DNA from 3 places in the Streptomyces sp. NPDC021012 genome. Region 1 is predicted to be linked to each of the others. Evidence: riboswitches for the same ligand, from Rfam matches in the RefSeq annotation. Region 1 holds a riboswitch; each other region holds the start of a gene.
The links. Region 1 has a riboswitch for cobalamin ahead of ACH4TP_RS01545 (ribonucleoside-diphosphate reductase subunit alpha). Riboswitches for the same ligand answer to the same signal wherever they lie in the genome.
Positions count from the first base shown of each region.

Region 2: another riboswitch for cobalamin. It lies ahead of cobN (cobaltochelatase subunit CobN); the one in region 1 lies ahead of ACH4TP_RS01545 (ribonucleoside-diphosphate reductase subunit alpha).
Region 3: another riboswitch for cobalamin. It lies ahead of ACH4TP_RS10290 (ABC transporter substrate-binding protein); the one in region 1 lies ahead of ACH4TP_RS01545 (ribonucleoside-diphosphate reductase subunit alpha).

Region 1 covers NZ_JBIRQU010000001.1:341,866-344,173, forward strand. The annotation lists gene mctP (monocarboxylate uptake permease MctP) at 1-497, shown strand, start outside; gene ACH4TP_RS01540 (GNAT family N-acetyltransferase) at 585-1,085, shown strand; cobalamin riboswitch at 1,128-1,271, shown strand; gene ACH4TP_RS01545 (ribonucleoside-diphosphate reductase subunit alpha) at 1,404-2,308, shown strand, end outside.
Region 2 covers NZ_JBIRQU010000005.1:198,546-200,853, reverse strand. The annotation lists gene ACH4TP_RS18390 (cobalamin biosynthesis protein CobG) at 1-876, opposite strand, end outside; cobalamin riboswitch at 1,171-1,304, shown strand; gene cobN (cobaltochelatase subunit CobN) at 1,383-2,308, shown strand, end outside.
Region 3 covers NZ_JBIRQU010000003.1:109,910-112,217, forward strand. The annotation lists gene ACH4TP_RS10280 (DJ-1/PfpI family protein) at 1-212, shown strand, start outside; gene ACH4TP_RS10285 (cold-shock protein) at 406-612, shown strand; cobalamin riboswitch at 709-834, shown strand; gene ACH4TP_RS10290 (ABC transporter substrate-binding protein) at 921-1,973, shown strand; gene ACH4TP_RS10295 (FecCD family ABC transporter permease) at 1,970-2,308, shown strand, end outside.

The sequences.
Region 1 (2,308 bases):
AGGACGCGACCCCCGAGCAGGAGACCAAGGTCTCCAAGCTGGTCTCCCTCCTGGTGAAGGTCGGCGCCCTCATCTTCGTCCTCACCATGGACAAGACGGTCGCCATCAACTTCCAGCTGCTCGGCGGCATCTGGATCCTGCAGACCTTCCCGGCCCTGGTCGGCGGCCTGTTCACCCGCTGGTTCCACCGCTGGGCGCTGCTCGCCGGCTGGGCCGTCGGCATGGTCTACGGCACGGCCGCCGCGTACGGCGTCGCCAGCCCGACCCAGAAGCACTTCGGCGGCTCGGCCGCCGAGATCCCGGGCATCGGCGAGATCGGCTACATCGGCCTCACCTCCTTCGTGCTCAACGTCCTCGTCACGGTCGTCCTGACCTTCGTCCTCAAGGCCGTCAAGGCCCCCGAGGGCGTCGACGAGACCTCCCCGGAGGACTACACGGCGGACGCGGGCGACGCCGGTGTCCGCGACCTCCCGAAGGTCGGCGCCGGAGCGCACTGACCCACGGACACGTCGAAGAGGGGCCCGGGATCTCACCAGGAGAAACCCGGGCCCCTCCGCATGACCGGGCGCGGCAGACTGGCGGGCATGGACTTCACGATCAGGGCGGTACGGCCCGAGGAGTACGAGCAGCTCGGCGACCTCACCGGGTTCACCTATCTGAATGACGGGCTGCTGCTGCACGGAGAGGACGACTTCTACCTGGACGTGCTCCGCGACACGGCCCGCCGGGCCCGCGAGAGCGAGGTGCTCGTCGCCGTCGACGCCGACGGCGGGATCGTCGGCGGGGTCACCTTCGCCCCCGGCGGCACCCCCTGGGCGGACATCGCTGTCCCCGGCGAGGCCGAGTTCCGGATGCTCGTGGTCGCTCCGGCGGCGCGCGGCAGGGGCGTCGGAGAGGCCCTCGTCCGCGCCTGCGTGGACCGGGCGCGGGCCCTTCCCGGGTGTGCGCGGCTGGTGCTCTCCACGGCCGGTCTGATGGTCTCCGCGCACCGGATCTACGAGCGGCTCGGCTTCGTCCGCACCCCCGAGCGGGACTGGGAGCCGGTCCCCGATCACTCGCTGCGCACGTACGCCCTGGAGTTGTAACTCCCGGGACCGACACAACATGTGGGGGGTGCAATGAGCGGCGCCCCCCACATGTATGCTCGTCCTCGCTGTCGACGCAGGGAAATCCGGCGCGAATCCGGAACTGTCCCGCAACGGTGTGCTTCGTGAGGTTTCGTTCTTCGTACGGAGCGAGTCCGAGGACCTGCCGGCAGCGCACCCGGTCCGTCCGTTCCGGGTGTCACAGACGTCCGGGCCTCGCGGAGTGGGCCGGTGGACGCGGCGCGCCCGCGCGTACGGGTGCCCGCCTGCCCGCCTCCCCCCGCCATGGCCCCGAGCCGAGCGAGGGAGAGCCCCCACGTGACCATCGCGCCCGCCGATCCGGCCGCAGCGATCGAGACCGACGGCCCCGGGACCGTACTCCTGCGGACCCTGACCGATCTCACCGCCGACCTCCCGGACACCGACCCCGGCAAGGTCGCCGCCGCCGCGCTGCGCGGCCGCAGCGCCACGTCGGACGAGGCGGAGCTGCGCGAGCTGGCCACCGAGGCGGCCGCCGGCCTGATCGCCGATGACCCCGCGTACTCCCGGCTCGCCGCCCGGCTCCTCACCATCACGATCGCCGACGAGGCGGCCGGCCAGGGCGCCGTCTCCTTCTCGGCCTCCGTCGCCGTCGGTCACCGCGAGGGCCTCATCGCCGACCGCACCGCCGAGCTCGTCGCGGCGCACGCGACCCGGCTCGACGCCACGATCGACCCGGCCGGCGACGACCGCTTCGGCTACTTCGGTCTGCGCACCCTCTACTCGCGCTACCTGCTGCGCCACCCGATCACCCGCAAGGTGATCGAGACCCCGCAGCACTTCATGCTGCGCGTCGCCTGCGGCCTCGCCGAGGACGACTCGGCCCGCGCGCTCGACGAAGTCGCGGCGCTGTACGGCCTGATGAGCCGCCTGGACTACCTGCCGTCCTCCCCCACGCTCTTCAACTCCGGCACCCGCCACCCGCAGATGTCCTCCTGCTACCTCCTGGACTCCCCGCAGGACGAGCTGGACTCCATCTACGACCGCTACCACCAGGTCGCGCGCCTCTCGAAGCACGCGGGCGGCATCGGCCTGTCGTACTCCCGCATCCGCGCCCGCGGTTCGCTGATCCGCGGCACCAACGGGCACTCCAACGGCATCGTGCCGTTCCTGAAGACCCTCGACGCCTCCGTCGCCGCGGTGAACCAGGGCGGCCGCCGCAAGGGCGCCGCCGCCGTCTACCT
Region 2 (2,308 bases), on a different contig from region 1:
GAGCCGCAGCTCCTCGGCCCCGTCGGCCAGGGCCCGCAGCTGGGCGGCGGTCAGCCGGCCGAGCGGGGCGAGGACGTGCAGGGCGCGCTCGCCGAGCGGGCCGGGCGCGGGCGGCGGGGACGCGGGAAGCGGCGGTACGGGTACGGGCTCCGCCGTGATCCCGGCCCGCGCGAGGGCCCCGGCCCAGTCGGGCACGTGCTCCTCGGGCAGTTCGCGGGGCCGCCAGGCCCCGTTCCCGGCGGCCTCGGCGGCGTCGAGGAACGCGAGGGCGGCGGTGAGGGCGGCGCGGACGGGCTCGGCCACCCGGAACGCCCGCGAGCCGAGGCGCAGGAGGGCGGACCCGTCCGGTCCTGCGACCAAGCTCACATCGCCGCCGAGCCCGGCGACGTCCCCGCGCCCGTCGTCCAGGACGAACAGGAACCGTCCCGAAAGGGATGCCGCCCGGGGCTCCGCGCACAGCGCGGCGTCCAGCTCGCGCGCCCACAACTGCACGTCCGCGCAGCCGAGTCCGTCGAGCCCCGCGCCGGGCGAGGCCACGATGTTGCGGACGCGCTCGTGGGTGGGGGAGGGCAGCAGACCGGCCTCGGAGAGGAGCGCGGCGAGCTCGGCCCCGCAGCCCTCGCCGAGCCCGCGCAGCTCGGCGTTGCCGCGCGAGGTGATGCTGATCCGCCCGTCGCCCAGACCCTCGGCCGCACGGGCCAGCACCTCGGTCTGACGTACCGTCAAGCGCCCTGCGGGCAGGCGCAGTCGGGCCAGACGTCCGTCGTCGGCGGGATGCAGGCGCAGCGCCCCGGGGCAGGCGTCGCCACGGTCCCGTACGCGAGCTTCGCCCGGTTCGGGCGTCGGGGGTGGGGTGGGCGGCATGGCGGCGAGCATACCCACGGGGAACCGGCTGACCACCGGGTGTGATCCGGCCGACTTCCGGCCCTCCGGGCCTGCTGGGGCTTGCCGGTCCTTGGCGCTCCGGGCCTGCCGGGGCTTGCTCCCTTCGGCGCCCCGGGTTCGTCGATGCCTGCCGACGCTCGGTGGTTCGGGCTGCCGGCGCTTGCCGCCTCCGGCGCTCCCGGGCCGCCGGCGCTCCGCCCGCGTCGTCGCCGTGCGCCCCGGTGTGATCCCCGGTGTGATCCGGCCGACCCCGACGCTCCCTGGGGCCCGCCCACGGCACGATCTAGGATGCAGAGCGGCATGGGGTCCCAGGACCCCGGGGAGGAAGCCCGGTGAGAATCCGGCGCGGTCCCGCCACTGTGAGCCCGTACCAGCCATGGCACGGGTGAGTCAGGAACTCCCTTCCCCAAGCTCTCGGCTTCGCTCGAGCGAGGGGAGGCCCCATCCCACACGACCACCCGGGGCGCGGACAACCCCGAGGAAGGCCTGAGCTCGCCATGCTCCTGCTGCTGTCGCACTCCGACACCGACCTGCTCAGCGCCCGTGCGGCCGGAGGGCCGGTGGAGTACCGCTTCGCCAACCCCTCCCGGCTCCCGCTCGCCGACCTCCCGGACCTGCTCGACGGCGTCGACCTGGTCGTCGTACGGCTCCTGGGCGGCGTCCGCTCCTGGCAGGAGGGCCTGGACGCGATCCGCGCCGCCGGGAAGCCGGTCGTCGTGCTCAGCGGCGAACAGGCTCCCGACGCCCAGCTGATGGAGGCCTCCACGGTCCCCGTCGGCGTCGCCACCGAGGCGCACGCCTATCTGGCGCACGGCGGCCCGGCGAACCTGGAGCAGCTGGCCCGCTTCCTCTCCGACACCGTCCTGCTCACCGGCCACGGCTTCGAGGCCCCGGCCGCCGCCCCCACCTGGGGGCCCCTTGAGCGGACGCCGAAGGCCGACGTGACCGGCCCGACCGTGGCCGTGCTCTACTACCGCGCCCACCACATGAGCGGGAACACCGCCTTCGTCGACGCCCTGTGCGGCGCGATCGAGGACGCCGGGGCCCGCGCCCTCCCGCTGTACGTGGCGTCCCTGCGCGCCCCCGAGGCGGAGCTCGTCTCCGTACTGCGCGGGGCCGACGCGATCGTCACCACCGTCCTCGCGGCCGGTGGCACCAAGCCCGCCGAGGCGCAGGCCGGAGGCGACGAGGAGGCCTGGGACGCGGGCGCGCTCGCCGCGCTCGACGTGCCGATCCTCCAGGCCCTGTGCCTGACGGGTTCGCGGTCGGCGTGGGAGGAGAACGACGAGGGGCTGTCCCCGCTGGACGCCGCCAGCCAGGTCGCCGTGCCCGAGTTCGACGGCCGCCTCATCACCGTCCCGTTCTCCTTCAAGGAGATCGACGAGGACGGCCTGCCCGCGTACGTCGCCGACGCCGAGCGCGC
Region 3 (2,308 bases), on a different contig from region 1:
GACCGGACCTGGAGCGGCAGGGCGGCGTCCTGAAGGGCGCGCGCGTGGTGGACGACGGCGACCTGGTGACCGCCGGCGGCGTCACCTCGGGCCTGGAGCTCGCCCTCTGGCTGGTCCGCCGGGAGCTCGGCCCCGAGGCGGCGAACGGCCTGGAGGCCATGCTGGAGTACGAGGCCCGCGGCACGGTCTGGGTCCGGCCGGACTCGCGCTGACGAAAAGGGCGAGGGCGAAAAGGGTGAGGCCCGCTGCCGGAAACGGGGGATCTTCGGCAGCGGACCTCTGTTGAACATTGTACTAGATCGTTAAGGGTGGTGCGCCGTCCGGAGGGCGGCGGTGGCGAAAGGCGGCCGGGCGGGGTACATCTCCCCTGAGACATCTCCCCGAGGCGACGACGAGGAGGCCGCCGTGGAAGGCAGAAGCAAAGGGATCGTGCACTCCTTCAACCGTCTCGCCGGGTACGGCTTCGTCGTCCCCATGGGGTCCGAGGAGCAGGTGTACTTCCGCGCGGAGGACATCGAGAGCGCGACGCGGACGGTCTCCGAGGGGCAGCAGGTCTCCTTCGTCCTGGTCCTCGGAGACGGCCGCTTCGAGGCCAGGGAGCTGCGCGTCTGACACGGACCGGGCCCCGGGGCGGGGGCGCCGCCCGGTGGTACTGTGCCGAGGCCAGTCGCACCTTTGTACGCACCTGAACGGGTACGTGCACGGGTCAGGGAATCCGGTGGAAGACCGGAACTGACGCGCAGCGGTGAGGGCGACGGGCGGAGCATCGGCCACTGGGCGGCACGACGGGCCCGGGAAGGCGCCCCGTCCGGCCGACCCCGAGTCCGAAGACCTGCTGGCGGCCCCGGCGGCACGCCGCCGCCCGGGGAGGACCGTACGACAGGCTCCGCGTATGAGCCGTGGCCGCAGAGGAAGTTCCCGTGCCGCTCGCACACCCCGTCCGCTCCGCCGTGCTCGCCCTGGCCGGCGTCCTGCTCCTCACCGCGACGGTGACCGGCTGCGGAGGCGGGTCCTCCGCGCCGTCCGGGAAGAGCGCCCCCGAGCACGGGTACCCCGTCACCCTCGACGAGAACTGCGGACGGCCGGTCCGCGTCGACCGCGCCCCGCGCCGGGCCGTCGCCCTCGACCAGGGGGCGGCGGAGATCATGCTCTCCCTCGGCCTCGCCGACCGCATGGTGGGCACCGCGACCTGGACGGACCCGGTGCTCAAGGGACTTGAGCGGGAGAACGCGAAGGTGCCGCGCCTGGCCGACCGCTACCCCTCCTTCGAGAAGGTCCTCGACACCGAACCCGACTTCGTGGCCGCCTCGTTCGGGTACACCCTCGGCAAGGGCGGAGTGGCGCCCCGCGAGCGCTTCGAGCAGCTCGGCGTCCCCACGTACCTCTCGCCCACCGACTGCGTCGGCAAGGACAACAGCGGCGACGGCGACGGCGTCCGCACCCGCCCCCTCACCATGGAGACCGTCTACGGCGAGATCCGCGACCTGGCCCGGGTGTTCGCGGTCCCCGAGCGCGGCGAGAAGCTCGTGGCCGGGCTCAAGGCCCGGGTGGCGAAGGCCACGGCGGCGGCCGACTTCACCGACGCCACCGTCCTCTACTGGTACTCGGACTCCAAGTCGCCCTACATGGCGGGCTGTTGCGGAGCGCCCGGGATCGTCACGAACGCGCTCGGGGCGAAGAACGTCTTCGACGACACCCGCGAGGAGTGGCCCCAGATCAACTGGGAGACCGTCGCGGACCGCGACCCCGACGTCCTCGTGCTCGGCGATCTGACCCGCCGCGCGCAGTCCGCCGAGAGCGCCGCCAAGAAGATCGAGTTCCTGGAGTCCGACCCCGTCACCCGGAACATGGCGGCCGTGAAGCACAAGCGCTACGTCCTGCTCAGCGGCCAGGCGCTCAACCCCACCCTCCGCACCGTCGAGGGCATCGAGAAGGTGGCGGCCGCGCTCCGCTCGTACGGTCTCGCGAAGTGAGCACGCCCCTCCTGGCAACCCGGCCGGCCCGGCCGGTACGCCTCACGGCGCTGCTGTGGACCGTGGCCGGGCTCGTCCTGCTCGGCCTGTCCGTGGCCGTGGCCATCACCATCGGCCCGGCGGACATCGGCGTCGGCGAGGTCGGGTCCGTGGTCGCCGCCCACCTCGGCGGCGGCGCCTCCGAACTCTCGCCGATCCGCGACGGGATCGTCTGGGACCTGCGGCTGCCCCGTACCCTCCTCGCCGCCGTCTGCGGCGCCGGACTCGCCGTCTGCGGGGCGGTGATGCAGTCGCTGCTGCGCAACCCGCTCGCCGACCCCTTCGTCCTGGGCGTC